DNA from 2 places in the Paenibacillus sp. FSL P2-0121 genome. Region 2 is predicted to be linked to the other one. Evidence: riboswitches for the same ligand, from Rfam matches in the RefSeq annotation. Region 2 holds a riboswitch; the other holds the start of a gene.
The links. A riboswitch is a leader RNA that binds a small molecule or an ion and turns the genes downstream of it on or off. The one in region 2 is predicted to bind preQ1.
Positions count from the first base shown of each region.

Region 1: another riboswitch for preQ1. It lies ahead of MKY54_RS06540 (queuosine precursor transporter); the one in region 2 lies ahead of queF (preQ(1) synthase).

Region 1 covers NZ_CP150245.1:1,468,610-1,484,478, reverse strand. The annotation lists gene MKY54_RS06585 (nitronate monooxygenase family protein) at 1-197, opposite strand, end outside; gene MKY54_RS06580 (energy-coupling factor transporter transmembrane component T) at 204-1,007, opposite strand; gene MKY54_RS06575 (ATP-binding cassette domain-containing protein) at 1,000-1,857, opposite strand; gene MKY54_RS06570 (energy-coupling factor transporter ATPase) at 1,842-2,642, opposite strand; gene MKY54_RS06565 (SDR family NAD(P)-dependent oxidoreductase) at 2,643-3,464, opposite strand; gene MKY54_RS06560 (MaoC family dehydratase) at 3,467-3,805, opposite strand; gene MKY54_RS06555 (MaoC family dehydratase N-terminal domain-containing protein) at 3,783-4,184, opposite strand; gene MKY54_RS06550 (thiolase family protein) at 4,181-5,332, opposite strand; gene MKY54_RS06545 (AMP-binding protein) at 5,329-6,810, opposite strand; gene MKY54_RS06540 (queuosine precursor transporter) at 7,088-7,801, opposite strand; PreQ1 riboswitch class I at 7,812-7,857, opposite strand; gene MKY54_RS06535 (methyl-accepting chemotaxis protein) at 8,119-9,912, shown strand; gene MKY54_RS06530 (YnfA family protein) at 11,128-11,454, opposite strand; gene cobS (adenosylcobinamide-GDP ribazoletransferase) at 11,653-12,468, opposite strand; gene cobU (bifunctional adenosylcobinamide kinase/adenosylcobinamide-phosphate guanylyltransferase) at 12,465-13,013, opposite strand; gene cobT (nicotinate-nucleotide--dimethylbenzimidazole phosphoribosyltransferase) at 13,010-14,071, opposite strand; gene MKY54_RS06510 (aminotransferase class I/II-fold pyridoxal phosphate-dependent enzyme) at 14,167-15,330, opposite strand; gene MKY54_RS06505 (D-alanine--D-alanine ligase) at 15,323-15,869, opposite strand, start outside.
Region 2 covers NZ_CP150245.1:3,807,725-3,823,593, reverse strand. The annotation lists gene MKY54_RS16895 (APC family permease) at 1-1,772, shown strand, start outside; gene MKY54_RS16890 (iron-hydroxamate ABC transporter substrate-binding protein) at 1,976-2,983, shown strand; gene MKY54_RS16885 (iron ABC transporter permease) at 3,204-4,259, shown strand; gene MKY54_RS16880 (iron ABC transporter permease) at 4,259-5,293, shown strand; gene MKY54_RS16875 (ABC transporter ATP-binding protein) at 5,349-6,149, shown strand; gene murB (UDP-N-acetylmuramate dehydrogenase) at 6,300-7,211, shown strand; gene MKY54_RS16865 (hypothetical protein) at 7,276-7,611, opposite strand; PreQ1 riboswitch class I at 7,924-7,967, shown strand; gene queF (preQ(1) synthase) at 8,131-8,604, shown strand; gene queC (7-cyano-7-deazaguanine synthase QueC) at 8,634-9,296, shown strand; gene MKY54_RS16850 (6-carboxytetrahydropterin synthase) at 9,296-9,778, shown strand; gene queE (7-carboxy-7-deazaguanine synthase QueE) at 9,771-10,493, shown strand; gene MKY54_RS16840 (cysteine hydrolase family protein) at 10,629-11,150, shown strand; gene MKY54_RS16835 (VanW family protein) at 11,151-11,969, shown strand; gene MKY54_RS16830 (zinc-dependent alcohol dehydrogenase) at 12,051-13,187, shown strand; gene MKY54_RS16825 (DMT family transporter) at 13,330-14,244, shown strand; gene MKY54_RS16820 (class I SAM-dependent methyltransferase) at 14,277-15,122, shown strand; gene MKY54_RS16815 (sugar ABC transporter ATP-binding protein) at 15,348-15,869, shown strand, end outside.

The DNA of each region.
Region 1 (15,869 bases), 2.3 Mb from region 2:
TCCGTTAGTGTTCGTACCCGACGTATTTCTGCACGTAAGGCCTCCGCATCCGGAAGACTCATTGCCGTGACCTGACCCAGTCCACCGATAATTGAAACCGCAGCCGCAAGGTCTGCATAACCTAAATAAGCAAGTCCTCCTTGAATAATAGGATATTCTATGTGTAATAACTCCGTAATACGGGTATTCCATTTCATCTTCATCTACACCTTTCCTATCTTTAAGCAAAGCAGAATCACGGCAATTAAAAGGGCAGCTCCCCCTGCCAGATAATCTATTTGCTGAAATTGCAGTCTTTTAAAAGAAGTCCTTCCTTTACCATTCCCATAAGCACGCGCATCAATTGCATAGCTCAGCTGTTCAGCACGTTGAATCGTTGTGAAGAGCAGAGGAATAATGATCGGAATGTACGCATATATCCGTTTAGGCAGTGATAATACTGTGAGATCATAACCTCTAGCCTTTTGTGCGAGAAGGATACGATCAAGCTCCTCCTTGATGGTAGGGATAAAACGGATCGCAATCACTATCATTAAAGAGAACTGCTCTACGGGTACCCCCAATTTGGACAGAGGGGCAAGCAGCTTCTCCAGACCATAAGCTAAGTCTAGCGGTTTAGTAGTTAATGTCAGAATTGAGGCTAACAAGATGAGCAATATAATCCGCCATACAAAACGTAATCCTATCCGCAATCCCTCTTCAGTCACCTCGATAAAAAACCATGACCAGAGAATCGTCCCCTTGGTGAACACGGCATTGTAAACAAAAGTAAATAATAAAATAAATAATACCGGCCGTAGCCCTCGCCAAAAAAAATGCACAGGAACTTTAGACAGTAGTAACAATCCCAATACAAAAAAGGTTGCAACAACATAACTAAGCCCCGTACCAAGCATCATAAAGCTAAGCATGAGCATCACGATACTTACAAGCTTTGTACGAGGATCTAAACGATGAAAAATCGAATGCGTCTCCACATATTGACCGACTAATACGGAATCAGCCATGCCCTTGCCCCCTCGAATGCCAAATCGGCAAAATCGCTTCGAAGATATCCTGCTCTTTACAGCTGGCAACTTCAATCTTCTGACCAGATAATTCCTCCACTAGCTTCAAGAGCTGTACGGGTTCAGGCAAGGATAGTCCAAGTTCCAGCAGTAATTCTTCCTTTTCCAGAAACAATGTTCTGGTATCATGATGCCCTTTTAACTGACCTTCATGAAAAACCATGACCTCATCTGAGAATTCGGCAACATCACCCATCTGATGCGAAACGAAGAGGATGGTGCGATTGTCTTGTTGCTGCCATTCCTTTAGTAGCCTCAGCAAAGACACTTGGCTAGCTGGATCGAGACCCGCTGTCGGTTCATCCAATATCAGCAGCTTCGGATTTGTCATCAGTACAGAGGCAATAGCTACACGGCGCTTTTCACCACCACTTAGCTGGAATGGATTTAAGGGGAGAATCCCCTCTGGCAAACCCACTTGCGGCAAGATCATTTCAATCGCCTCTGTAATTTGCTGACGTGAAGCACCCTGCTGATTCAGAGCAAAAGCAAGCTCCTTATGCACCGTTGTTTCGAATAGCTGATGCTCCGGATATTGAAAAGCGAAACCCAACTCGGGGACAACCTTTAAGCGTCCTTTAGCATCTCTGCTGGCAGGCTGCTGGTTAATCCAATAGTCTCCTTTTACGGTGGGAATCAAGCCCTTCAGCACTTTGACAAAGGTAGACTTTCCTGCGCCTGTTGGACCAATAATAGAAATCCATTTGCCTTCAGGAATAGTGCAGTTTATATTGCGCAAAGCCACATGATCGGCATAGTTCACACTTAGTTTTTTTAATTGGTAGACCATTGTGATCGAATTATCCCCTTCCAATCGGCTGTTAGCGGTGCTGCTGAATGGAGCAATGTATGTACACGCACTGCGAAGGGCAGTTGTAATTGATAGTCCGCAACAGGCATGGTTTCAAAAAAAGTCAGTGGATCGCCATCAAACTCAAGTCGTCCTTGGTGCAGGAGCAATACGCGTTCTGCTGCAAACACTTCCTCCATATGGTGGGTGATATGAATAAGCGTCAGGCCTTGACGATGCAGCTCTTGCATGATGGAAAGAACCTGCTGTCTTCCCTGGGGATCAAGCATTGAGGTAGCCTCGTCAAAAATAATGACTTGCGGGCGCATCGCCAATATAGCTGCGATAGCGACACGTTGCTTTTGGCCTCCAGATAGCTGATGTGGCATAGCTTCCAGATAATCCTCCATATGAACGGCCTGTAAGGCATGATCCAATCGGCTGCGCATTTCCTCCCTCGGCACACGGATATTCTCCAAACCAAAAAGCACCTCATCCATAACGGTTGTGGTGATAAATTGATCCTCTGGATTCTGAAAAACAAAACCGATTTGCTGATGAATCTCCGCAAGATCCGTTGGTTTTGCTGTGTCCAAGCTCTTAAATTGTACAGTCCCTTTTCGCGGCAGCAGCAGTCCGTCCATGAGCTTTGCAATAGTGGATTTGCCAGAACCATTCGCCCCGACTATCGCCACAAACTCCCCTGCGTCTATCGTAAAGCTAATATCCTCCAGAAGAGGTTGTCCTTTTTTATAATAAAAACAAACTTGATCGAAGGTAAGCATTTATTCAGTCCCCTTTTGACGGTGCCAAGCAGCAAAAAATGCCTCAATGCTACTCTCGGAAAATGCAGGTGCAGGCTTCTCCCATTTTGTCACTTTTGATCCATTCACAGCAAAGATTTCACCGGTTAAATCCGCGTCGGACTCCCTCAACAATGCAGTCACGAAGGAAGCAATAGCCTCAGCGTCACCTATTCTCCAAAAATCAGGCAAAGGTTCATTACGACTGGCATGTTTCTCCTTCAAATGGTCAATTATAGGTCTGGTCATATCCGTTAATGCCGCTGGAGAAATCGCATTGACCCTAATCTGGTCACGTTTCAGCTCTGCTGCGAGCGTCCACATCATGCCCAGTATTCCAGCCTTGGCTGCACTATAATTCACCTGACCTACGGAACCTGCTAGTCCAGCAGCAGAGGTCATCAACAGGATATCCCCACCTGTTTCACGCATATGTGGTAATACTCGTTGAATGCAATAATAAGTGCCATTTAAATGCACATCCAGAACATTCTTCCACTGTTCATCCGTCATACGTTGACATTTCTGATCCTGCACAATTCCCGCGTTAGCTATCAATACCTCGATACGACCGTATCGGGCAATGACCTCATCTACCATGGCAGTGACTGCGACGGAATCGGCTACATTAGCAGCGTACCCTAGCGCCTCTCCGCCTGCCTGGCGGATCTCGCGCACAACCTCATCAATTAAGACTTGTTTCGTACCATTTACAACCACTATATAACCTGACTTGCCAAGCTGCATGGCGATACTACGTCCGATCCCTCTTGTTGCTCCAGTAATTAAGGCCACTTTATTCATCGCTACACCTCTTTCACTGCAAAAGCTCCCGCAGCAATAACATCGCCAGCTTCTGTTGTAAGGATCACTTTCACAAAGCAATCGTCCGCTGCAAAATCAAAAATCACGACACTATCGACCTCTATTGGCTTATGAAATTTCATATCATATTGAGTGATCCACTGTGTAGGGTGCTCAGCAATATACAAAGATTGGGCTAATCCCATAAGATACATCCCATGTGCGATGGGTCGCTCCAAACCAGCCTTGGCTGCGGCCTCTGCATCTAGATGTATAGGCTCCAAATCTTGGGAAGCAGCTGCATATTGCCGGATAGCCTCAGCTGTTATGCACTTTTTCATCATGATCATCACCTACCCGAATTAACACCGTTTCTGCGGTGACTATTAGCTTACCCTCACACCTACAAACCAGCGTATGTGTGTAAAAAGTCAGTTTACCCTGTCTGCCTTCTTTTTGCACCTCGCCCGTTAACGCTAATTCACAATCCAAAATCATCCCCGCCGTAATCGGAGCTTGATATGAAAATTTCTGAGTGCCGTGAAGCAAGGGTTCACCGATGATTAACCAAGGAATATCGAAGTCTTGCCAGAAAATAATAGGCATCGTCGCAGGAGCGATCAGCTTTCCATTTATCGTCTGCAAGGGTGCTTCAATACTCTGTGCGTAGTCCGAAATCCATTCAGCAGTCATATGGATCTGATGTCGGACACTGTTCATTCTATAACCTCCACGAGTGTTGCCAGACCTATCCCGCCGCCGATTCCCAGAGTAGCAAGCCCTCGTTGGTAAGGGGCATGTTGCATTTCAGCACATAAGCGAGTCATTAAAATAGCCCCGGAAGCTCCGTATGGATGGCCTATTGCTAATGCCCCCCCGCCAAGATTGACCTTTTCCTGTGGCATTTGAAGCTCGTTCAGTGATGCCAATACTTGTGAAGCAAAAGCTTCGTTAAACTCTACGATATCTAAATCGGCAACGGTAAGCTTTTGGCGTTTTAACACCTTTTGCACAGCTGGTACAGGCCCCATACCCAAATAATTCGGATCTACACCCGCAGCTTGCGCATCCACGACCCGCAAAATAGGGGTAAGCTTAAGCTGCTGGCATTTCTCACGAGACATCATTAATAGAAGCGCTGCGCCATCATTAATAGGACAGGCATTTCCAGCAGTGACGGTACCCTTTTCTTCAAAAATTGGCGGCAGCTTTTGCAGCTTGTCCAGACTCGTATTTGCCCGAGGACATTCGTCGGTGCTCACCCACTGCCCCTCTACCTGAAGAGGTACTATCTCCTGCTGAAACCGGTCACTTTGCTGAGCATGAACCGCCTTTTGATGGCTTTTTAAGGCATATTGATCCTGCTCTTCTCGAGAAATCCCGTATTTCCTAGCTACATTCTCTGCAGCAATTCCCATATCCGGATCACCGTAAGAGCTAGGCGTAAAATGTGCACGGGTATACAGCTGTGGAACCCCCATTAACGTCTGTGGTTTAGCCATTTTCCATGGAGCACGGCTCGTACTTTCGACACCACCTGCTAAATAAATCTCACCAGCGCCGCTTTGAATCAGTCTTGCTGCTATATTAATTGCCTCTAGCCCAGATCCGCACTGACGATCCACGGTGACACCCGGAACCGAAACAGGCAGCCCCGCTTCAAGCGCAGCTACCCGGGCAATATTACCTCCTGGGCCCACAACATTCCCAATAATGACATCATCAATCAGTTCTTTAGGCAAGTTCGTTTCGGCTACAATATGCTGAATAAGCGGCGCCAGTAATGCCTCCGGCTCAAGTGTACTTAATAAGCCACCCATTCTGCCAACCGGTGTACGTTTTGCCATGACAATTACTGCTTCTATCATATCATCGCTCTTTTCACATAGTCTTTCATCGCTTGCCGGGCAATTTTCCCGCTACTTGTATAGATAAATTCATCCACGGTTAGCAGCTGCTTCGGCGCTTTGTAGCTCGCTAAATACTGGCGGCAATAATTCTTAATTTCTTCGACAGATAAATGCTGTTCTCCGCTCCACTTCACGAGGGCTATCAGCTGTTCTCCCCAGTAATCGTCAGGCACGCCAAGCACCATCACTTCATCTATTTCCGGAAGAAACTCCAGCACCCTCTCTATTTCTTCCGGATAAACGTTCAGCCCTCCGGATATGATTTTATTCTTCAAACGTCCCGCCATATATAAATAACCAGCTTCATCCTGATAAACATAGTCTTCTAAAACAAGCCATCCCTCTCTAAAAGCTGCTGCTGTCTCATTAGGCAATTGATGGTAGCCTAAAAATATCATATCACTACGCACATATAGCTGCCCAATCTCCCCAGGAGGGACTTCCCGGAACTGGTCTTCACGAATGGAAATTTGCACCCCGGGATAAGGTTTGCCTACAGAGGTCGGATTATGCTCGGTCAGAACATCCAAATAACTAATATAGCTCGCTTCTGAAGAACCGTAGGATTCATAAAGCCGCGCTCCACCAAACACTTCCATGCCCCTTTTCTTGGACAACTCCGACCACTTTGCACCTGAGCTAATAATCGCATCAATCTGTATCTGCCCAGGTACAGCCTGCTGCATCATGGATTCGATCATTGTTGGTACGACGAACAGCACCACGCCCGCAATTTGCTGGCACAACTCTAACACCTGCGTGGCACTAAATTTTTGTGTGATATGAAAGGTTGCTCCACCATATAGACTCTGCATTACGGCGAATAAGGATAGGGAATGCACAAATGGACCTGGTGCCAAAACATCCTTCATAGCGTCCAATTCAAAAGCAATATTCGAGACCTCAAAGCTTTTTAACCATGATAAATGGGTACGCATATAACCTTTGGGCAATCCGGTTGTGCCTGAAGTAAAGCCAATAAATAATAATTCATTCGTCTCATCCAACTCAGCCTCCGGCTTCAGGGCAGCCAGCCACTGATCATAGGAACCTGTTCGTTCATTTGAGAAGGTCAGAGTTGGGATCGTTTGATCCTTGAAAACCAGATTCTTTGCGGCTTCCGGCTCGGCAAAAATCATTGTCGGCTGGCACTGCTCTATAATAACCTGCAGTTCATTAGCACTCCATTTGGGATCTAAGGGAATGGGAACACAGCCCGCATAAATCGCCCCCAAAAAAACCTCAACAAATTCAATACGATTCGTAGATAAAATCGCGATTTTGTCATGCCTCAGACCCTTTTGCTGTAAGCCATTCGCGATTCTCCGCATCGTTTTTACTAATGTGGCATAGGTATGACTTGCTTGGTCATGGGTTAAGGCAATGCTGTCGGGCTGCTGTGCTGCATGACGCAGTATAGGAATTACTAGATTCATCCTGATCACACCTGTTCGTAATTTCTGTGACTACCGATTATATACATTCTCTTCAATCGGACTGCCCCGCAAGTCCAGCCCAAACTAAAGGATATGTGATAAGCGCCATCGCAGGCGCTCCTGTTAAACTAACCCGCTAGAATTGCTACGATAGCTTATTTTAGCTTTATATTATTTTTATGTACACATCTTTCATGTAACGATTAAGTCCATCTTACAACGAAAAAACAGCCAGCACGCATCGATTATGATCGGTACGCGCTGGCTGTATTGTTGTTTAGTCCTTCTTTTGAACGGATGATGGTGAACCCTCTTCAGCAAAAGTAAAGGTTCGGGCGATATATAAGATAGGTGTGCTTACTGCGGTTAGTAAGAACTTCGCTAGATAAGTCGTAAGCAAAATTTCAAGCCATACATTCCAGTCATACAAGCCCGCAAACGCAATGGTACAGAAAATAAGTGTATCCACAAAGGAGCTAATCATCGTACTACCGTTGGAACGAATCCACAGCTGACTTGAGGTGCTGTAATATTTACGAATCCAAGAGTACAACCGAACATCTAGGAACTGACTAATGAAGTAAGCAGTAAGACTACCCAAAGCTAGTCGAGGCATCAGCCCAAAAATCGTCTCCAAAGAAGACTGAGCGATATCGGTCTCCTGCGGCTTAAATACTAATACCATCTGCATAATGACAGTAGTCATAAGCAAGGTGAAGAAACCAAACCAGACCGCTTTACGTGCTTCCGCTCTTCCGTACTTCTCATTAAGTAAATCGCTGGTCATATATAAAGTGACATACATCGTATTTCCGAGTGTCATCACAATATCAAATGGCATAGCAATCGTCTTAGCTACCTGAATGTTAGCAATTACAGTAGCAATACCTACCCAGGCATACATTCCACTTTTCCCGAACAAGCGGTAACAGAGTAGAAAAAAAGCAAAATTGACAATAACAAATAAAACTCCCCACAGCAAATTAAACATATTACTGAAATTCCTCCTAGTTTTGTTTACGCGGGATGGTTACGAACCGCGGCTTACAATATTAAATTTTCGGAACAAAACATTAATACTCTATCACAATAGCGCTTAACAATCCATAAAAATAATATTTTTATATGAAATTGGTAGTTCCATTTCTTTTTTTTCGCCAATTATCTAAAATAGTCAGCAATAATTCATTTTTTTCAGAAAAAAATGCTCTATAGGACAAAACTTTCACTATTCATCCAGAGGTTAATTCTATAGAATAGTATCAAACACCTTATTCCCGATCCATTTAGTAGAAATATGACATAACTATGGAATATATCTCGGGTCGCCAATTTCCAGCAGTTGGCATGGAGTATCTAGTGAAGACCAAAAAAGAAATGACCTCACCGTCCATAAAAAAAGGAGAGAACGATATGTTTCGTATCAAGCATTCGATCAGTCGCAAATTTACGCGTTTATTATTTGTTGTTCTGTTGCTCACGTCTCTTTTGTTAAGCACCAGCTTCTATTTTATCTCTATCAGTATCTTCAACAGCTATGTTATGCCGCAGATTAACAAAATCCTTACTGCCGCTGCTCAGGACGTATATAAGAATCTCAACGTAATGCACGCCCAGCAAACCCTAAATAAGAACGATCAGTCTGCCACCAATCTCGAGTTCTATTTTCAGGAAAAGAGGAAACAACATGGAGTGGAAACCATTTTTCTGGTCAATCTGAAAGGGAAAGAAGCTGAGATTCTATCCGCAGATCACGATGCAAAATTGCAACGGGCAGAAAGTGTCACCGTATCCTCTGCAATGCAACAAGCCTCTAAAGGAAAAACTGGACTAAGCGATACATATAGCGACGCACATGGTATACATAAAACAGCTTATATCGGTATTCCCGGAAGTACGATGGTTATCGGTGTAAGCAGTGACGTAAGCTTCATTCAAGAAAAAACAGACAGTATTCTATGGACAAGTGCCGGAATCACACTTCTGACGTTGATCATCGGCCTAACTGGTGCATGGTTCATGAGTGTGCGTATAACACGTCCAATCTCAAAACTGGCAGCTTATAGTGCCCGGCTCGCAGAGGGAGATTTCACCGAAGAATTATCAGTTAAAGGAAATGACGAAGTTGCACAGTTGTCCGTAAGCTTCCAAGCGATGACCCAACGCCTGAAAGAAATGATTGGACATGTACTGGTAACCTCTAATACTGTCGTTGCGGATTCCAACTCTTTAAAAGAACGTGTTGAGGTTCTCAATGATATGGCGGAACACTCCAGCTCATCGGTAATAGAAATCGGCAAAGGTAGTACGACTATCGCTAGCAGTGCATCAGATAACTCGAGAGCAATGGAAGAAATCAATTTAGGCATTCAAAGTATTGCCTCAGCAGCGAATGAAGTCACGGAGCAAATCAGTGAGGCTTCCGCTGAAGCAAGTGGCGGTAATGAAATTGCTCAAAGCGCTGTGCTGCAAATGCGCCAGGTTGAACGTGCTTCCCTACAGTCGCTGGATCAATTACAAATCATGAATGAGCGTTCAGTAATGATCGGAGAAGTCGTTCACAGTATTACTGAAATTACGAAACAGATCCAAATGCTGTCGCTGAATGCTTCAATTGAAGCTGCACGCGCAGGAGAGCATGGACGCGGCTTTGCTGTTGTTGCGGGAGAAGTACGCAAGCTGTCTGAACAATCCCGTAACGCAAACGAACAGATCCGTGACTTCCTACTTGGGCTTCAAGAAGATATGAGTCGCTCCGTTACCGAGATGAACCACGTGAATTCTGAGGTTGCCTCTGGAGTCGGCAAAGTAGCAGAAGCAGGTGATGCCTTTAATCACCTCCTGATTCTTATCCAAAGCATCAATCACAGCATCCAATCCGTATCTGCGGCTACACAGCAAATCTCAGCAAGTACAGAAGAAGTCAGTGCTTCCGTCGAAGAAACTGCACAAATTACATCAAGATCGCAAGAAAGTGCGGACACACTCGCTGCTAACTCAGAGCGGCAGCGCGTCGAACTGGAAGGCCATGCAGAAACCGTTAAACATCTGTATGAGCAAGCCAAGAAACTCCAAGAAGCTGTGCAGCAATTTAAGATTTAACGCTTGTAAATTAAAACCCCCGTTCACACGAAAGTGTTGAACGGGGGTTTTTAGTTTGCGATGGCTCGCTTAGACTTGGGGGCATACGCTAGGCTTGCGCGAAGCTCTCGCTTAGAATCGGCGCGTCATGTGCTGCTGGCTTGCGCGATACTCTCGTTTAGACTCGGCACGCCATTTGCCGCTGGCTTGCGCGATACTCTCGTTTAGACTCGGCGCGTCATGTGCTGCTGGCTTGCGGACTCAGATGCCGCTATTACTCGAAAAACTGCCATTCGGAGACTTTTTCGGACTCGAGAGACGCTATTGCCTCATAATCAACCCAGACTCAGCCTATTTTGCTCAAATAGCGCCTCTGGTGTCCGAAAACGCTCCAAATTAACCCTTTTTTCGCAAATAAGGTCTCCTGAGTCCGGAGCCAAGTTACTCACAGCAAATTACTTAAAGTTCATCCGTGGATGCTACCTACTGCAAATTACTCAAAGTTCCTCCGTGGCACTACCAACAGCAAATTACTCAAAGTTCATCCGTGGATGCTACCTACTGCAAATTACTCAAAGTTCATCCGTCGATGCTACCAACAGCAAATTACTCAAAGTTCATCCGTCGATGCTACCTACAGCAAATTACTCAAAGTTCCTCCGTGGCGCTACCTACTACAAATTACTCAAAGTTCCTCCGTGGATGCTACCTACTGCAAATTACTCAAAGTTCCTCCGTGGATGCTACCTACTGCAAATTACTCAAAGTTCCTCCGTCGATGCTACCTACAGCAAATTACTCAAAGTTCCTCCGTGGATGCTACCTACTGCAAATTACTCAAAGTTCATCCGTCGATGCTACTTACTGCAAATTACTCAAAGTTCATCCGTCGATGCTACCTACAGCAATAGACTCGGCTACATGCGCTAGCTTGCGCGAAGCTCTCACTTAGACTCAGCACGCCATTTGCTGCTGGCTTGCGGACTCAGATGCCGCTATTACTCGAAAAACTGCCATTCGGAGACTTTTTCGGACTCGAGAGACGCTATTGCCTCATAATCAACCCAGACTCAGCCTATTTTGTTCAAATAGCGTCTCTGGTGTCCGAAAACGCTCCAAATTAACCCTTTTATCACAAATAAGGTCTCCTGAGTCCGGAGCCAAGTTACTCACTTAGTAAAAACTAGGTTACTCAGCTTTCATTCCGCTTTTATGGCTAAGCAAACCTCACTCAACCTAGTGCCGCGGTGCCCAGAGGATGACCGATACACCGATCACACAAATAACAGCTCCGACCCAGTCGTATACGTCTGGTGTCTTCTTGTCTACAAGCCATCCCCATAAGACCGCAAGTACGATAAACACCCCGCCGTAAGCCGCATACACTCTTCCGAAGGAAGGGAATTTCTGCAACGTAGGGATAATCCCATACGCTATCAGAATCAAGGACCCCACTAAACCGTACCAAAGTGGCCGTGATTCTCTCAACCATAACCATACTAAATATCCGCCACCGATCTCAGCAAGCCCAGCAATTATAAACAGCAGAATGGCAAATAACATGTCATCCCTCTTCCCTATCTATCTCATAAAAACGCAAAGGTTGCTCACAACAAATTGTACTCAAGGTTCCCCCATGGAGCTACCTACAGCAAATTACTTAATTACTCAAGATCCACCCTTAGAGCTACCTACAGCAAATTACTCAAGGTTCATCCGTAGTACCACCTACACCAAATTACTCAATATTCCCCGTGGAGCTCACATTAAATTGTGCTGGAGCAGCAATAACACTAGCAGCAGCACAACCTCCAGCAGCTCGTTCAGCGCGCCGTACACATCGCCGGTAAGCCCGCCGAGCCGGCTGCTGATCCGCCGTGCAGCCGCGGTGCCGCAGGCCAAGGCCGCGACCGGCAGCAGCAGAGCTGCCGCCAGATGCAGCGGCCACGCGGCTAAGCCAGCGCCGAGCGCCAGTGGCGCAGCGGCGGCGGCCAGCGAGAGCAGCGCGGCGACTGCCAGCGCGCGCCGCTCATGCGAGGAAGCTAGGCCGGCGAAGTTCGCGGCCAGCCCCTCGTCTCCACGGGCAATGGGATAACGCACCATTGCCCGTACCATATACCAGCGGCTCCAGACCGCTGGTACCAAGAGCAGCGGCAGCTCGTAGTAGGCGAAGCCTTCGATTAGAGCTGCCAGTAAAGATGCTTTAAACAGCAGGAGCAGCACGCAGGCGAGTACGCCCATCGCACCCACACGGCTGTCCTTCATAATCTCCAGGGCCCGCTCCCGTGGCCGATAGCTGAGCAGACCATCCGCGCTGTCCATCCAGCCATCAAGATGCAACCCGCCAGTGAGGCCTACCCACAGAATCAGAGTGAGCACAGCTGCTGGCCAAGCAGGTAAAAGCAATCCCGTCAGGGCTGCTCCAGCAGCTACACACAGCCCAATTGCTGCGCCTACCATGGGATAGAAGATTACACTCCGGCGCAGCAGTTCAGGAGAGAATCCCGGATCACCTTTTACAGGAAATCGGGATAAGAACTGAAAGGCAGCTACGGCCGCATCCCTACGCTCCCTCATAAACGATACTCCCTGCTCTTCAGCTCAATCGGAATTCCAACAGTTACTAGAAAGACCTGTTCGCAATGCCGAGCGATCAGGGCGTTCATTCGTCCCGCCAGATCACGATACAATCGGCCAAGCGCATACTCCGGAACAATCCCGTCGCCAACCTCATTAGAGACCAGAATAAGCGTGCCTTGAAAAGAACGCACACTGTCTTCAAGCCTTGTTATTTCACTCTCAACAAGCTCTTGTCTATTTTCAAAACCTTCCACAGCCAATAATGCATTGGATAACCATAAGGTTAAACAATCTACGAGCACCGCTTTTTCCCCCGATAATCGCTTTAGCAGATCTGGTAAATCATACGGTTCCTCAAGCGTCTCCCAAGCGTAACCACTTTCCATTCGTTGATGCTGATGCAGAGCAATCCGTTCCTTCATTTCGTCGTCAAAAGCCTGTCCGGTTGCTACATAGAAGGCCTGATCTGCCAGTGACTGTATCAGTTTTTCTGCAAAACCACTTTTCCCGCTACGTGCACCTCCCGTTACAAGAATGCTCATCGTTGACCAGCTCCAGAGATGCCTGCACTTTCAAAGGTTGCCATTTCGCTCAAAATGCGGCAGATCGCCTCGATTAAATGAAGGCATAATACTCCCCCTGTTCCCTCACCCAATCGCAGACCGAGGTTAAGCAGCGGTTCAAGCCCAAGCTGCTCCAGCATTAACTTGTGTCCCCGTTCTCCTGATACATGAGACGCTATCATATAAGCGATGGATTCAGGTGCAAGGGCTTTTGCCACAAGCGCTGCCGCCCCCGAAATAAAACCATCCAAAATGATAGGTGTCCGATTAGCAGCGGCACCAAGAATCAGTCCCGCCAAGCCAGCGATTTCCAGTCCGCCAACTTTAGATAACACATCCAACGGATCTGCTGAATTCGGCTGATTTACCTTTAAGGCGCGTTCCACCACTGCAATTTTATGTAGTAAACGTTCATCATCAATTCCCGTTCCTCGTCCCACAGCTACTTCAGCGGCTATTCCTTTGAGAGCACATAGAATGGCAGCACTAGCCGTAGTATTCCCAATGCCCATTTCGCCTGTTATAAAAATCTCCGTGCCGTTCTTAACCGCTTCCTGCGCGACTCTTATCCCAACAAGAAGAGCATTCATGGCATCCTCACGACTCATCGCAGGTCCCACAGCCATATTATCCGTTCCCCGGCGCACTTTACGATCAATCAGATCGACATGACTAAGATCGCCGTTTATGCCGACATCAACAAACTGTACCTCTGCCCCAGCTTGACGTGCCAATACATTCACAGCCGCTCCACCGCTGAGAAAGTTATGGGCCATCTGTAGCGTGACTTCCTGTGGAAATGCGCTAACCCCTTCGCAGCACACCCCATGATCAGCAGCCATCACAACAACTGTTCGTTTGGTGAAACTAGGCTGCTCCGTACCCGAAATTCCAGCGAGCTTAACGGCCAAAGGTTCCAATTGTCCCAAACTGCCCGGAGGTTTGGTCAGAATGTTCAGCCGATGCTCCGCCTTGAGGATGGACTGATCATCAGCCGGAATGATTTGTTTAATTACGTCTTGAATATCTGAAAGCATATAATTACGACCTCCTATTAAATGTATCCGTATAACCTATTCTATCTCATATTCGCAGAAAAGCCCCCATCTATGATAGAGGGGGACTTCTAGAATTACAACTTCACTTTCATAAAATCTTCGATTCTCTCCAGCGCCTCCGTCAATTTTTGTAAGGAAGCGGCATAGGAGCAGCGAATATAACCCTCTCCGCCTGCTCCAAACACATGACCGGGAACCGCAGCGACACCGACCTCCCTGAGCAGCTGCAAAGCGAAGTCTTCTGATTTCATTCCGGTGTGAGCGATGGAAGGAAAGGCATAAAATGCACCCGCAGGTTCATGGCAAGGTAGTCCTATGGATCGAAATCCACTAACCAGCAGCTTTCTCCGCTCATCGAAGCATTGCTTCATGTGTTCCTTATGCTGCATTCCGTTGCGCAATGATTCAATCGCAGCAATTTGACCGAGCACTGGGGCACACATCGCAGTGTATTGATGGATTTTTAGCATCGCAGCAATTAATTCTCGATCGCCACAAGCATAACCCACTCTCCAGCCAGTCATTGCAAAAGCTTTGGAGAAGCCGCTAATCACAATCGTCCTTTCCAGCATCCCGGGAAGAGAGGCGATGCTGACATGCTGACTGTCATACGTAAGCTCGGCATAAATTTCATCTGAAATGACCAGTAGGTTATTCTCTTTTACAATCTGTGCAATAGGCAGCCAATCTTCATAAGTCATTACTGCACCTGTAGGATTAGTCGGAAAATTCACCATAAGAAGCTTGGAACGCGGAGTAATCACCTTCCGTAACGCTTCAGCAGTAAGCTTAAACCCCTGCTCGGCCGATGATTCTACCTCCACCGTAACCCCCCCGTTCAAATGGGTAATCGGCGAATATGCGATATAGCTCGGAGAAGGGACGATAATCTCATCCCCAGGTGTAATGAAAGCTCGTAATGCCAAATCCACAGCCTCGCTGCTTCCCACCGTAACCATAATCTCATCGTTTGGCTCATAGCGAAGCTTGAAACTTGTGTGCAGATAAGAAGCGATCTCCTCTCTAAGCTCCAGTAAACCGGAATTTGGCGTATACATCGTTTCCCCATTATTCAAGGCACGAATACAGGCAGCTCTTACATGCTCCGGTGTAACGAAATCCGGTTCCCCTACACCCAGCGATATAATATCCTGATTCCCCGCACTTAGGTCAAAAAAAGCCCGAATCCCCGAGGGTGCAATCTCCCGCACACGTGGAGCAATCCATTCATTATGCATGGCTGTACACCTCTTCTTTTGCACTCTTTTCCGTTAGGGAAAGGGAGATGATTTCGTCCAGCAGTCCGCTGAAGGTGTAGCCTGCCGCTTGCGCGCTTTTGGGTAAAAGACTGGCCTTCGTCATGCCTGGTAACGTATTCACCTCCAGCACATAAGGAATCCCCTCTTTAAGCAGCATATCAACCCGTGCATACACGCTACATTTTAGTGCTTTGTAACAGCTCAAGGCAGCCTCGCGTACCCGCTCATGCACCTCAGCAGGCAATTCAATGACCCGTTCATCTGCTCCGCCTTCTTCATACTTAGCACTGTAATCGAACCACTCGGCATTTGCTGAGGTTATTCCCAGAATAGGCAGCAGCTCTCCGTTTAGAATAGAACAGGTGATTTCTTGGCCTTGAATGTAGCTTTCAATCAAAATCGACTGATCACAGGCAAAAGCCTTCTGCACTGCGCACAACAGCTCCTCGCTGCTGCTCACTTTTTCCATTCCGATACTCGAGCCGCCTGAACATGGCTTCACCATAACAGGATATCCG
Region 2 (15,869 bases):
CGAATGAACTCGATCATGAAAAGTTATCCAAGGTTAAAGCACTGGCTGTCCTGTCTTCTGATGCGCTCTCGTCTGTAGCCTACGGAACGGAACAAATTCTGATTGTACTGGTGGCTGCCGGGTTTACTGCCATCTGGTATTCCCTGCCAATTGCATTAGCCGTATTGGGCCTGCTGGCCATCCTGATTTTATCCTATCGGCAGACGATTTTTGCTTATCCGCAAGGAGGCGGAGCTTATATCGTAGCCAAGAGTAATCTTGGTATTCCGACAGGGCTGCTCGCTGGGGGTTCATTATTGGTGGATTACATTCTTACCGTAGCGGTTAGTGCCTCGGCAGGGACGGATGCGATCACATCGGCTTTTCCAAGTCTTCATAATCATACTGTTCTCATCGCTGTATCTGTTATCGTTTTATTAACAATCATTAATCTTCGCGGAGTGACTGAATCGGCTTCATTTATCGCAATTCCAGTGTATTTGTTTGTGGTTTCGATTGTTGTTCTGATTATCTCCGGTATCGTTAAATATGCAATGGGTGGCGCGCATGCGAATGTTCCTGAAATAGGCAGCGCCGTATCTAATGTAAGTTTGTTTCTACTATTAAAAGCGTTTAGCTCTGGTTGTTCAGCCCTAACGGGGGTTGAGGCCGTATCTAATGCGATCCCAAACTTTAAGGCACCGGCTGAGAAAAATGCAGCCAAGACGCTAATGATCATGGGACTTATCCTTGGCTTTATGTTTACCGGAATCACTGTGCTGGCATATTGGTATGGTATTGTGCCAGATGAAAAGGCTACGGTTGTCTCTCAGATCGCTGAATCGACCTTTGGCCGTGGCGGATTGTACTTTTTCATTCAAGGGATTACAGCAGTGATTTTGTTCTTGGCAGCTAATACAGCATATTCAGCGTTTCCGCTGCTCGCCTTTATGTTTGCAAAAGATAAATATCTGCCACATGCATTTATGGTCCGTGGTGACCGCCTGGGCTTCTCAAACGGCATTATTTTTCTAGGAGTTATGTCTATCATACTTGTGACTGCATTCCATGGGAATACGGAAGGTTTGATTCCACTATATGCGGTAGGCGTGTTCATTCCTTTTACCTTATCCCAACTGGGGATGATGGTGCATTGGATCAAAACAAGACCCGCTGGATGGGTGAAAAGATTTGTAGTAAATACCATCGGTATGCTGACTACATTGACGATTACGCTTATATTTATCATTACTAAATTCTCGAGCGTATGGATGGCATTCATTTTCTTACCTGCTGTAATGTTCGTGTTCCACCGTATTCATAAGCATTATTTGAATACTGCGGATCAACTGCGTATATGTCCGGCTACTGATAAACCTGTAATTAAAGGAAGTACTGTAGTTGTTCCTGTTGCAGGGGTTACACGTGCTGTATTACATTCCATCAGCTATGCGAAGTCTCTAACAGATAATGTTGTTGCTGTGTATGTAGGCTTTGATGAAGAAGACATTCATAAGATGGAGCAACGGTGGGAGGAATGGAATCCAGGTGTACGCCTGATTGTTCTTCGTTCCAGATATCGTAGTATCATTCGTCCGTTAGTGAAGTTTATCGATACGGTAGAGTGGAAGACCGCTGCGACGGATCACATCACGATTTTGATTCCACAGTTTATTACCAAACATTGGTGGCAAGCCGTGCTTCATAATCAGACCAGCTTTTTAATCCGCTCGTATCTAATGAATCAAAAGGACGTTGTAGTAGCGACTGTCCCGTATCATTTAAATAAATAAGTAGAAGATTAAAGATGAGGTTATATCCGGAACGTTCGGAATATAACCTCTTTTGTATTTTATATGAAGGAAATTGTTGCAAATCCACAGAATTTGAAATTTATATGTTGACACAGAGAATGAGAATCAATATCATTTAAAAGTGAAGCAGAGGTAAAGGTCACCTTTGAATATCAAAGCAGTTACATATAGGAGGGTTTTTAATGTTTTGGCTTAACAGAAAAAGATCAGGAAGCATGAAAGTGACGATGAGCGGACTAATAGTGATGACGCTAATACTTTCCGCTTGTGGTAATAATAATGCTGAAAGCTCATCAAATGCAGGAACAGCGCCTACAACAGCGCCTACAGCAGAATCTACAGAGGCACCTGCTGCACCTAAGACGTTAACAGATGCAATGGGTCATAAAGTAACGATTCCGGCTAATCCACAGCGCGTTCTGGGTTCATATTTGGAAGACTCTTTGGTAACTCTGGGTGTAACTCCAGTAGCTCAATGGTCAGTTACAAACGGCGTTCAGGATTATCTGGCCACTGAATTGAAGGATGTTCCTACAATTAGTTACGACCTTCCGTTAGAGGCTGTAATCAGCTTTGCTCCGGATCTTATTATCATCCCATCGGAGTCTTCTGTTCAGAACGGGATTTACGATCAGTTGAATAAGATTGCACCCACTTATGTAATTGGGGATGAACTAAATCAAGATTGGCGCAAATCGTTGCTCAAGATGGGTGAGATTTTGAACAAAACCCCTGAAGCAGAAAAAGCCATTAAAGATTATGATGTTAAAGCAGCGGCTGCGAAAGAACAGCTTGCAGGAGCTATTGGACAAGAGTCCGCGGCTATTTTATGGTTGGTGCAAAAAAACTTCTATATTGTAGACGAAACCCGCAGCAGTGGAGCTGTATTATATACAGACCTTGGCGTAACGCTGCCTAACTTAGTAACAGAGATCCCAGTAGGAACAAGAGCAACTTGGAATCCGATCTCACTAGAGAAGCTTTCTGAGCTGACCGCAGATCATATTTTCCTTGTAAATAGTGATAAGACTGAGGGTTCGGAGATCCTAGATAGTGCAATCTGGAAGGGCATCCCAGCTGTAAAAGCTGGAAATGTGCATGAAATGAGCTCAACAAGCAGCTGGCTTTACAGTGGTGCGAACGCTGGCAGAAAAATCATTGACGATGTGCTAAAAAGTCTTGTGAAATAAAAGTCGTAATTCACCATGAATGAGACTGATCATTTCGGTGGGGAAGAGCGTGCAGATCAAGTATCTCGGGATACAAAGATCTGCACCATTTTTTTATAAACCAATCCCATAGTACGGAAAAATCGATCCTGCAATTGTACAACATAAATATTTTTGCGATAATGAGAATGATTGTTGTTATCATATAAACCATTGTAACTATTGAATAAGGAGACGGCTCATGGTTTCACCCTCAGATTTCGCAAATCGTATTAAAAATGAACCCAAAAAAGCTCTACATACCCGACCGGCAGCTGCCATTGGTATTCTTATTTTTGGACTTGCTGCCATTGCCTTCGGATTGGCACTTTCGGTCTCAGTAGGTGCAGCAGATATCAAGTTAGCTACGGTATGGGAAGCTATATTTCATTTCAATCCAGATTTACAAAAACATCAGGTAATTAGAGAACTGCGATTTCCACGTGCTATTGCTGGCGCCTTAGTCGGTGCTTGCTTCGCAGTAGCAGGGGCTATCATGCAGGGGATGACAAGAAACCCGCTTGCGGATTCAGGGCTGTTAGGCTTGAATGCAGGAGCAGGGGTAGCGCTGGCCATAGTATTTGCTTTTGCACCCTCACTCTCATTCACTTCACTAATGTTGTATTGCTTTATCGGTGCCGCTGTGGCCTCTTTTATCGTATTCGGAATCGGTTCGCTTTCTTTTAATGGCCTGACCCCCTTGCGATTGACATTAGCAGGTTCGGCTGTTAGTGCTTTATTGGTTGCTATTAGTCAGGGAGTAGCTATTCTTTTCAACTTATCTCAGGACATAGCCTTCTGGTTAGCTGGTGGGATGGGTGGAGCTAGCTGGACTCAGATCAAGATTATATTCCCTTGGGTGGCCGTAGCCTTAATTGCAGCAATGATGTTATCACGATCCGTCACATTGCTCAGCTTAGGAAGAGAAGTAGCGGTTGGTCTGGGGCAGCGGACAAGGTTAGTTCAATTGGCATGTATGATTGTTGTGGTTATCTTAGCTGGAAGTGCGGTTTCAACGGTTGGCCCGATTGCTTTTATAGGACTAATTATTCCACATGTTACTCGTTATTTCGTTGGAGTGGACTACCGCTGGATTATCCCTTGCTCCGCAGTTCTAGGGAGCTTATTGATTATCTTTGCAGATATTGCCGCAAGAATGATAAATGCACCGTATGAGACACCGCTAGGAGCTTTAATTGCCATCATCGGCGTACCGTTCTTTATTTATTTAGCGAGTAAGCGGAAGGGGGAGCTGTAATGCCCAAATTAACCCTTACTCCAGATGAAAAAGAACGCCGCACACGCGCCCTAACGGTGTTATCACTCCTTGCTATACTGATCGTCGTTGTGTTTATAGTCAGTATGAATACAGGGTTTATGCGTCTATCCCCACTAGAGGTATTACATACACTCATGGGTGATGGAACACATCAGCAAAAGCTTATTTTATTTGATTTCAGATTACCCCGCATCGTAATTTCATTGTTAGTTGGAGCGGGCTTTGCAGTATCGGGCTGTATTCTACAAAGTCTCGCACGTAATGCACTCGCTGAACCGGCTACGCTGGGCATAAGTGCTGGTGCAGGTTTTGCGGTAATCATTTTTATCTCGTTTTTTCCGGCTACAACAGCAGCTCCGGTATTTGTCTTGCCTCTCCTAGCGCTTGGTGGGGCTGGCCTGACCGCAGCTTTAATCTATATTCTTGCCTACCGGAAGGCAGATGGTCTGTCTCCTACAAGGCTGATCCTTATCGGGATTGCGGTCGCTGCAGGAATCAATGCTTGCCAGCTTGTATTGGCACTTAGGCTTGATCCTAATAATTATCAATTTGTAGCTACTTGGATCGCCGGGAAAATATGGGGTGGGGATTGGAGATTCGTCCTTGCTTTGCTGCCTTGGATCGCGATTCTGTTACCGTTCGCCTTCTATAAAGCCCGGGTTCTAAATGTATTGAATCTAGGGGACCATACTTCATTAGGTCTAGGAATGCGTGTGGAGAAGGAACGTATTCTCCTTCTGGTAACAGCCGTAGCGCTTGCCGGCTCCTGCGTCGCGGTAAGTGGAGGTATTGGCTTCGTCGGCCTGATAGCACCACACCTGGCTCGCAGGCTGGTGGGACCCCGTCATCAGGTGTTATTACCTGCTAGTGCTTTGACAGGGGCGCTTCTTATGATTACCGCTGATACCATTGGTAGATGGGTATTGCAACCTGCCGAAGTTCCTACTGGCATTGTGGTTGCGATTATTGGCGCACCTTACTTTTTATATTTACTCGCCAAGTCGAAAGCGTAAATTAGTTCATACTTAGGAGCATAGCTCCATAAAACTTTTAAGGGAGTTGTAGATCATGTCAGAACGTTTGAATACAGAAGAATTAAGTATTGGGTATGCTGAGGCTACTATAGTTAAGGGATTGAACTTGTCTATCCCTACGGGGAAAATCACCGCACTAGTGGGCGCTAACGGCTCCGGTAAATCTACAATCCTCAAAACGATGGCCCGGATTATGAAGCCGAAGAGTGGCACCGTAATGCTGGACGGCAAATCGATCCATAACTTTTCAACTAAAGAGGTTGCTCGTCAGCTAGCGATTCTACCGCAGAACCCAACGGCTCCTGACGGTCTGACGGTATCTGAGCTGGTCAGCTATGGTCGTTTCCCTCATCAAAAAGGATTTGGCACGATGACCGCAGAGGATCGCAACATCATCTCCAACGCCATCTCTGTTACGGGCATGGAATCTTTTCATGATCGCCCTATTGACCGTCTCTCTGGTGGACAACGTCAACGCGCTTGGATCGCTATGGCGTTGGCTCAAGAAACAGATATTTTATTCCTTGACGAGCCTACAACGTTCCTAGATATGGCGCATCAGCTCGAAGTTCTTCAACTTTTGCAAAAGCTGAATGAGGAAGAAGGCCGTACCATTATCATGGTCGTGCATGATTTGAATCATGCTACTCGTTATGCGCAGCATATGGTAGCGATTAAGTCCGGTACTGTGGTTAGCGAAGGCTCACCTACTGAGGTTATGACACCAGATGTATTGCGGGAAGTGTTTGGAATTGAAGCGGATATCGTTCCGGATCCACGTACGGGTGTGCCACTGTGTCTTCCTTACGAGCTTGCTGCCTATAAAGCTGTGTAATTATCATCTAAAAACATACAACGAACAGGCTCCCGTCATTGACAAGGGAGCCTGTTCGTTGTTACAGTTGTGGTTGCCTACAATTTCATAATAACTCTTTAAAATAGATCAAGGACCATCATTTATACATGGTTAAAGGAGCATGAAAACATGAATATTGACAAAATTCAAGATGATCTAGAGCAGCTAATGACTGCAGGAATAGTGAAAAGTCATGAGAATTTAAAAGATCACGTGTACACTAAAATGGGCGGCAAAGCTGATATTTTGGCTGCACCAGCTACTTATGATGAAATTCAAAAGATCGTTACATATGCAGAACAAAATGGGATAACCCTTACGGTACTTGGGAATGGCTCCAATGTGATTATCCGTGATGGAGGTGTACGTGGAATCGTTCTGCAAACGGCAGGACTGACCGAAATGGGAATTCGCGACAATCTCTTATATGCGCAATGTGGTGCCAAAATAATTGATGTTTCCAGATATGCGCTTGATAAGGAGCTTACGGGTCTTGAGTTCGCCTGTGGCATTCCAGGAACAGTTGGTGGAGCGCTCTATATGAACGCAGGTGCTTATGGCGGTGAGATCAAAGATGTCCTGCATAGTGCACTAGCTATAAATAAGAACGGGCAATTGGTAACTCTGCAAGGAGATGAGCTGCAATGGGGATACAGAAAAAGTGTATTCGCAAGCGGTGAGTATATTGTACTTGAGGCCAAATTTGCTATGACTTCCGGTGATGTTTTAACGATCAAGGCAAAAATGGATGAACTAACTTATTTACGTGAATCGAAGCAACCGCTTGAGTATCCATCCTGTGGGAGTGTGTTTAAGCGGCCTCCAGGCCGTTTTGCAGGTCAGTTAATTCAAGAGAGCGGCTTACAGGGTACAAGAATCGGCGGTGCTGAGGTATCCAAGAAGCATGCGGGATTTATTGTGAATGCAGATAATGCAACAGCCAGTGATTACATCGGGCTAATCCACCATGTAAGAGCGACTGTGAAGGATAAATTCGGTGTAGAGCTGGAAACTGAAGTGGAGATCATTGGAGAAGAATAAATGATAAGCAAAAAGAGCCCGCAGATCGCTGTGGGCTCTTTTTGCTTATCATAATCATGTTCGTTTAATCTACTGAAAGGATGTAATTAGCTCTGTCCGTAGTTATTTCTGCCTTGCGGTCGGCTAAGTCTACGATTTGAAGACCTTCAACAGCTAAATCATAAGTGGATTGTGGCAGGGATACCAGTTCACCATCGGCGTTAAGTGTGCTGCCGAAACCTCTTAATATCAGTGCACTTCCAAGATATTCATCAATTACGTCGTCTGCACTGCGGAAATCTACGGCCTCTAAATTGAAATGAACTTTATCCAGATCACGAAGTTCTTTCTTTTCAATAGCGATTGTTTCATTTAAATGATTGTTAAGCCAATCCATAAGCTGCTGTATACTTTGTTCCATAAAATGCTCCCACCCTTAGCTCGAAGATTATTATGAATAAGTTACCCTTTTCTTAGGATTTGAATCCTTTTTTTTGCCACATCTTAATTAACTGTATGAATAGTTCATGTAATTAAAAAGAAATCCGCGATCAAATTGCCGTGGTTTTTGAGCTTCCTAATCTCTACATACGCAGGTCTATCCACGTTAATCTGGAGTTATTTGCTGATCTATATAAGGTAACAGTAAAGAGTAGAACTTGTCAGGAGCGGGCTACCCATGGTATAGTTCAAGACGCAATATGCTTTAAGAAGAAGTCTGCGCTAAAGTTGTGCAGGAGAGGTTCGCGAACTCCCTCTATAAAAAACTAAGAATATATTAAACAGTACAAGCGGTTGCTGTCCTTTATCCGGACGTTGCTTCCGTTTCTTCTTAGTGGAGCCAAGTTTTCGAAATCTCGTTCTTCTTTCCATTACCGGCCAAGGCCGAAGGAAAAGAGAGGGGTTTTTTGTCGTGTCAGAAGGAAGATTGAAAGAGGAAATGCAAGAAGTTACTTTGCTTGGTAATCAGGGAACACAGTACAAGTTTGGTTATGATCCAGACATTCTGGAGGTGTTTGATAACAAACATCCCGGGCGTGATTATTTTGTTAAATTCAACTGCCCTGAGTTCACTAGCTTGTGTCCTGTAACGGGTCAGCCGGATTTTGCCACGCTGTATATTTCGTATATTCCTGAACAAAAAATGGTGGAATCCAAATCATTAAAGCTGTATCTGTTTAGCTTCCGCAACCATGGTGATTTCCATGAGGACTGTGTCAACATTATTATGAATGATCTGATCTCACTGATGGATCCGCGTTACATTGAGGTATGGGGCAAGTTCACTCCGCGCGGAGGCATTTCAATTGATCCTTATTGCAACTATGGAAGACCGGGTACGAAGTATGAGGCGATGGCGGAACACCGCTTAATCAATCACGACCTCTATCCAGAAAAAGTGGACAACCGCTAAATTCCAACTTGTGATAAGGAGAGATTCATATGAACAAAAAAGCACTCGTCGTATTCAGCGGCGGACAAGATAGCACCACTTGCCTGGTTTGGGCATTGCAGCAGTATGAGGAAGTGCAGGTAGTTACCTTCAACTATAGTCAACGTCATGCGGCTGAAATCGAAGTTGCAACAGAGATAGCAGCTAAGTTTAATGTAAAACAGCATATTCTTGATCTGGGGCTGCTCAATCAGCTGGCACCCAATGCACTTACCCGTCAGGATATAGATATTCTGGCTGGTGAAGGAGATGAGCTTCCAAGTACTTTCGTCGATGGACGGAATTTGTTGTTTTTATCTTTTGCCGCAATATTAGCTAAACAACTGGGGTACTCCCATATCGTCACTGGGGTTTGCCAAACGGACTTTAGCGGTTATCCGGACTGCCGTGATGTTTTTGTGAAATCATTGAATGTTACGCTGAACTTATCTATGGACTATGAGTTTGCGATCCACACTCCCCTAATGTGGCTGGATAAAAAAGAAACGTGGAAAATGGCCGATGCACTGGGGTATTTTGATTATGTTCGCGAACACACACTGACCTGTTACAACGGTATTATTGGCAGTGGCTGCGGTACTTGTCCAGCCTGTCTATTGCGTCAGCGTGGTCTTGAGCAATATGAGGCGGAGAGAATGGAGGCCGGTTCTTAATGCTTAACGAGGTTTCAGTCTGCAAAATATTTACGTTCGATGCGGCACACCAGTTAGTGGGACACAAAGGGAAATGCAGCAATCTGCACGGACATACTTATAAGCTCGAAGTAGTGCTTAAGGGCAAACCTATGGCCGCGGAAGGCCACTCGGATGAAGGTTTCGTCATTGATTTCAGCGATATCAAAATGACAGTACAACAAAGCCTTGTAGATCGTTTAGATCACGCTTTTCTTGCCATGGGAAATGAACCTGTGTTAGAGACGTTAACGAATACGGGCTCCAAAGTAGCCTTGTTGTCTTTCCGCACCACAGTAGAGAATATGTCTTCATATATTGCCTACAAGCTTAAGCAAGCAGGGTTGCCTTTGTACTCGGTAAAGCTATGGGAGACTCCAACCTCTTGGGCAGAGGTGCTGGCTGAAGATGTTCCGGATGAAGGGCCATCCTACCGTTTGTATGGAGGCTGTGATTGTGAGTAAGATTCCTGTAATTGAAATGTTCGGTCCAACTATTCAAGGCGAAGGTGCGGTAATTGGAGTGAAGACGATGTTTGTCCGCACCTATGGCTGCGATTATCGCTGCGGCTGGTGTGACTCCGCTTTTACTTGGGATGGTACGGCTAAGAATAAGGTTCGCATGATGGAAGCAGAAGAAATCATAAATGAATTATTGGCGTTAGCTGGAGATAATTTCGACTGTGTTACGATTTCAGGCGGTAATCCTGCCTTGATTGGTGAAGGAATGGGTACCTTCATCAACCTGCTTCATGAGCGTGGAATAAAAGCAGCGATAGAAACTCAGGGGAGTAAATGGCAGGATTGGTTCAATGACGTGGATGTGCTGACAATCAGTCCTAAACCTCCAAGCTCAGGAATGACAACGAATTGGGAAATGCTAGATAACATCATGAGTAAGATGGAGAAACTGGGTCGTTCTACGCATAGCTTGAAGGTCGTAGTGTTTGATGATAATGATTTTGATTATGCGAAAAACGTTCACCAGCGATATCCGAATGTGCAGCTCTTTCTGCAGCCTGGTAATGATGATGTCACGGAAGAGGGCAACATTTCTGCTCGACTTCTGGGAAGGCTGGAGTGGTTGTTTAATAAAGTAATCGCGGATTCGGGTATGAACAAGGTTCGTGTACTTCCACAGCTGCATGCATTGATCTGGCATAATAAGCGTGGCAAATAAATGTTTGATGAAATCGTCCGGGTATCTGCTTACAGATACTCGGTTTTTATTTTTAACAGTTGTAACTTCTAGTAGGTAGATAGTCTGTCCCAGTTTCTGGTATGATTTTAAAAAAAGCTCTTGGAGGTTATTCATTTGGAACAATCAACAGCATTATTAATTATCGATGTTCAAGAAGCCATGTTCTCCTATGATCTAAAGCTGTACGATGAAGAGGGTGTGATGGACAGGATTGTCTCCCTTCAGCAAAAAGCTCGATTAGCAGGTACTCCTATTGTGTATATTCAACATACCGAAGATGAGGAGTACACAAAAGGTACACCCACTTGGCAGATCAGTCACCGCATCACACCGCAGGAAGGCGAAGTTATCGTTGAGAAGCCTACTTGGGATGCTTTTCACCGAACGGAACTGCAAGATGAACTCCAGAAGCTCGGGATTACGAATCTGGTGATCTGTGGGATGCAAAGTGAATTCTGTCTGGATACGACGATAAGACGCGCATACAGCATGGGATATAAAAGTGTACTGGTCTCAGACGCTCATAGCACCTTTGATAATGGGGTTCTGAGTAGTAGGGAGATCGTTAAGCATCATAATGCGATAATTGGAGGTAGATTCGCCCAGTTACGAGCTGAAAGCGAGGTTCAGTTCTAGATGAATACACCCCAGGCTGCCATGAAGCCTATTCAGCGTTCTCGCCTTAGATTGTTTGCTGGCAAACGATATTTTATTTGGAAAAGATATTTGAAATGGTGCACTGGACGAAGCAAAATAGCGAAGCAGCGTACGGATGAAACTTTAACTTATGCAGCTATGACTCATGCTACCCCGTTATTAAGAAGTCTTCGGAATGTAGATATGGTGCTTCAATACAATAAAATAACTAACTTACGGCTGGCAATTGCGAAGCTGGATGGACTTGTTGTGCAGCCGGGGGAGACTTTTTCCTACTGGAGAAGTATTGGTAAGCCCACTAAGCGAAAAGGGTATCTGGAGGGTATGGTGCTGCATTATGGTGGTTTTCATTCCGGGGTTGGAGGAGGCTTATGCCAGTTGTCTAATCTGATCTATTGGATGGCACTGCATACGCCACTTACCGTTATGGAACGGCATCGTCACAGTTATGATGTATTTCCAGATGAACAACGTACACAACCTTTTGGAAGCGGGGCGACCTGTTCTTATAACTATTTGGATCTTCAATTAAAAAATAACACCGCTCAAACGTATCAACTAAAGCTCTGGCTGGACGATAGCCATTTACACGGGGAGTGGAGATGCAATGAGCAGGCGTTTTATGATTATGAAGTATACGAAAGTGATCATAGGATTAGTCTAGAGCCTTGGGGCGGATATATACGCAGTAACAAGATCAGTCGAAAAGTATATACACGCTCTGGAGATCTAATTGGAGATGAAGCTGTAACTGATAATTACGCACTAATGATGTATTCTCCGCTTCTTCATGGATAAGAGGGTAGGGCTTAGGGATATAACATAGAAAGGCATGAAAATTATATCTCTAGACCATCTCCAAAGGAGCGGATTAACAGCATGAAAGCACTAACCTACCAAGGGAAGAAAAAAGTGAAAGTTAAAGAAGTAGCTGATCCGACGCTTGAGAAAAAAGATGACATCCTTGTTCGGATTACCACTACGGCGATTTGTGGCTCGGATCTGCACATTTATAACGGGGAAATACCAGGTATGCATGATGATTATGTTATTGGTCATGAGCCGATGGGGATTGTTGAGGAAGTGGGTCCTGACGTAACTAAAGTCAAAAAAGGTGACCGAGTCATCATCCCCTTTAATGTCGCCTGTGGGCAGTGTTTTTTCTGCCAGCATGAGATGGAGAGCCAATGCGACAATGCTAATGACGCCAAGGACACAGGCGGTTATCTTGGTTATTCCGATACTTATGGCGGTTTTGCAGGCGGACAAGCTGAATTGCTACGGGTACCTTATGGTAACTTTGGCCCTTTTGTAGTTCCGGAGGATGCAGAAATGGAAGATGAGAAAATTCTTTTCATATCTGATATTGTGCCTACTGCTTGGTGGGGAGTAGAAAGCGGCGGAGTGAAGCCAGGGGATACAGTCATTGTTCTCGGCTGCGGTCCTGTTGGACTGCTTACTCAGAAGTTTGCCTGGATCAAAGGTGCCTCAAGAGTCATTGCGGTTGATCATATTGGCTATCGTCTGCAGCATGCGAAGCTGACCAATAATGTCGAAATTTACAACTTTGAAGAGATTAAGGATATTGAAGCTCATTTGAAGGAGATAACACATGGGGGCGCAGATGTAGTTATTGACTGTGTAGGTTTAGATGCCAAAATATCTGCTTTGGAGAAAGTGGAAACCACTCTGAAGCTACAGGGAGGCTCACTCAGTGCATTTAGAATGGCCTCGGATATCGTACGTAAATTCGGAACTATTCAGCTTGTGGGAGTTTATGGGCTTAATTACAATATGTTCCCTTTGGGTCATCTATTTGAACGCAACATTACTTTAAAAATGGGACAAGCGCCGGTGATTCACTATATGCCGTTGCTGTATAAGATGATTAAAGAAAATAAATTTGATCCTACAGATATCATTACGCATCGCCTGCCAATTAGTAAAGCGGAGCATGGCTATGACGTTTTTAGTGAGAAAAAAGAGGATTGCATCAAGGTTGTTCTGAAGCCGTAGCCTTTTAAGAAGCATGAGCTTTCGTCAGAAATGACATTGCTTGTGCTTTTTTTAGTGAAATCTTATGAAAATAGATGCATTTTTTCACGGTCTGCGTTAAATTAACATAAGTGACTTAAGATATTGAAAGGACGCGTAACATGTGAAACTTAAAAAACCGCCACTTCCGATTCCACTATTAATGTTGATAGGGATTGTGGCCATCTCCTTTTCCGCCATTTTTATTAAATGGTCTGATGCACCTGCATCTATACAAGGCATGTACAGATTATTATTTACCTCACTGCTGATGCTACCTTTTGCAAGACCCTATAGTGGAGCTGCTTTTGCTCTTCGTAAAAAAGACTGGCTAATGCTCATCCTCTCAGGCGCAATGCTTGCGCTGCACTTTTTGCTATGGATGGGATCATTGAAGTATACTTCGGTAGCTAGTTCAACAATGATCATGGCGCTGGAGCCTGTATTTATTATGCTGGGTGTTTATTTTTTGTATAAGGAAAAGACAGCTCTGTCCGCTATTCTAGGGCTTGGCATTGCGATTGGCGGTGTCGTGTTTATCGGCTGGGGTGATATCGGCATCTCTGCGGATAATCTAAAAGGTGATCTATTATCGGTCGGAGGTACTGTCGCGGTAGCTGTACATATGCTGATCGGTCAAAAGCTAGTGGTGCGCATGCCCTCTTACTTATATAGCTTGATTGTCTTCTTATCAGCCGCTGGCGTGTTTGCCGTATACAATCTGTTCATGGGGATTTCCTTTTTTAATTATCCGGCCAAGGAATGGGGAATCTTTGTATTGTTAGCAGTGGTGCCAACGGTGTTTGGCCATATTTTGTTTAATTGGTTACTACAATATGTATCCGCGACTACGGTTTCAATGAACATTTTAGGAGAACCAGTGGGTGCCAGTATCTTAGCGTATTTACTCTTGGGTGAGCAGCTAACAACCTTACAATGGGCAGGTGGGCTGCTCGTTATGATTGGCCTCGCAGTATATTTGTACGCGGGAAGAAGGAAAACTATCCGGATGGCTGATGCCATTCAGAATGCTTCATAACAGATATTTTACACATAAAGGGGTAGCAATGGATGGAAGAGCAGAATCAATATTCAAATAATCAGGCAGAAAAAAACGCTGTGCCAACAAGCGAAGAGCTTTGGAACGAAGATACTTATACCGCTTGGGTAACTCGGTTTGGTACACCGTCAGAAGCAGCTGCAAAATTAATAAAGGAACCAAGTGCAAAGCTTCACCCGCTCCTTTCTTTTTTTGGAGAGGTGAAGAGTAAGAAAATGATGAATTTAATGGGCTCAAACGGGATGAAGGCCGTGGCACTCTCATTACTAGGTGCGGAAGTAACGGTTGCTGACTTCTCGGAAGCCAATGCGCGATATGCGGCTGATCTTGCCCAAGAAGCAGGGGTACCACTAACCTATATCGTCTCAGATATTCTTAAGCTGCCAGAAGACGTCCTTGATGGTTCATATGACATCGTCTTTGCAGAGTTAGGAATTGTTCATTACTTTACCAACCTTACACTATTCATGGAAGCGGCTCGCCGATTGCTATCTCCTGGAGGCGTATTTGTACTCCGCGATTTTCATCCGGTAACGACCAAGCTTATTTCCTCGAAGGGATCTACTGCGAAGGTACGCAAACACAAAGTAAACGGAGATTATTTTGACTCTTCATTGGAAGAGAAGAAGGTATCCTATTCCAAGTATTTGCCTTCCACAGGTAAACCAGCAGGTGAACAAGAGCATAGTGTTGTGTATTGGCGCCGCTGGACACTCGGAGAAATTGTAACCGCAGCAGCTAATAGCGGACTAGTGATCCGCCAATTAGTAGAAGAACCTAATCTATCTTCCGACGTGTATGATAAGGGAATTCCTAAGACCTTCACATTGGTGGCTGGAAATGGCGCAAGCCTTTAGGAGGGTTCGCTGACATGTGATTTTTAGGGTATAACATTTGTGCTGAACTGAGGTGCTCTCGGTTCAGCTTTTTTTGTATGTAAAACATAAAATTTTAAACTTTTTTACGGAGATTATTCCATTACAATGGCAACTTATAGGGAATACAATGATTTTACATTCCGGATTGAAAGCGATTACTTTAAGGGTTAAGGCATTCTCAAAGAATTTGAGGTGGATATCAAAATGAACGAAGTGTTGCTTCGTATGGAGGGAATCAACAAGTTTTTCCCAGGTGTTCATGCTTTGAATGAATGTCAATTTGAGCTGAAGCGTGGGGAAGTTCATGCGTTAGTAGGAGAAAATGGCGCTGGCAAGTCTACCCTTATGAAGATTGCGACAGGTGTCTATTCCAAGGATGCTGGTCAAATGTGGTACAAGGGAAATGAAGTGGAGATTGTTAATACCCGTGAAGCACAGGAGCTTGGAATTAGTATCATCCATCAGGAATTGAATTTAATGCCTCATCTTACGGTCGCCCAGAACATTTACATTGGACGAGAGCCGCGTAAAGCTCTGAAATGGTTCGTTGATGATGTGGAGATGAACCGAAAAGTTCAGGTACTGTTTGATCAAATGAATCTGAAGCTGGATCCCAGAGTTTTGGTATCAGACCTGACCGTTGCTAATCAGCAAATGGTTGAAATCGCTAAAGCTTTGTCTTTCCAAGCCGAGGTATTGATCATGGATGAACCAACCGCCGCGTTA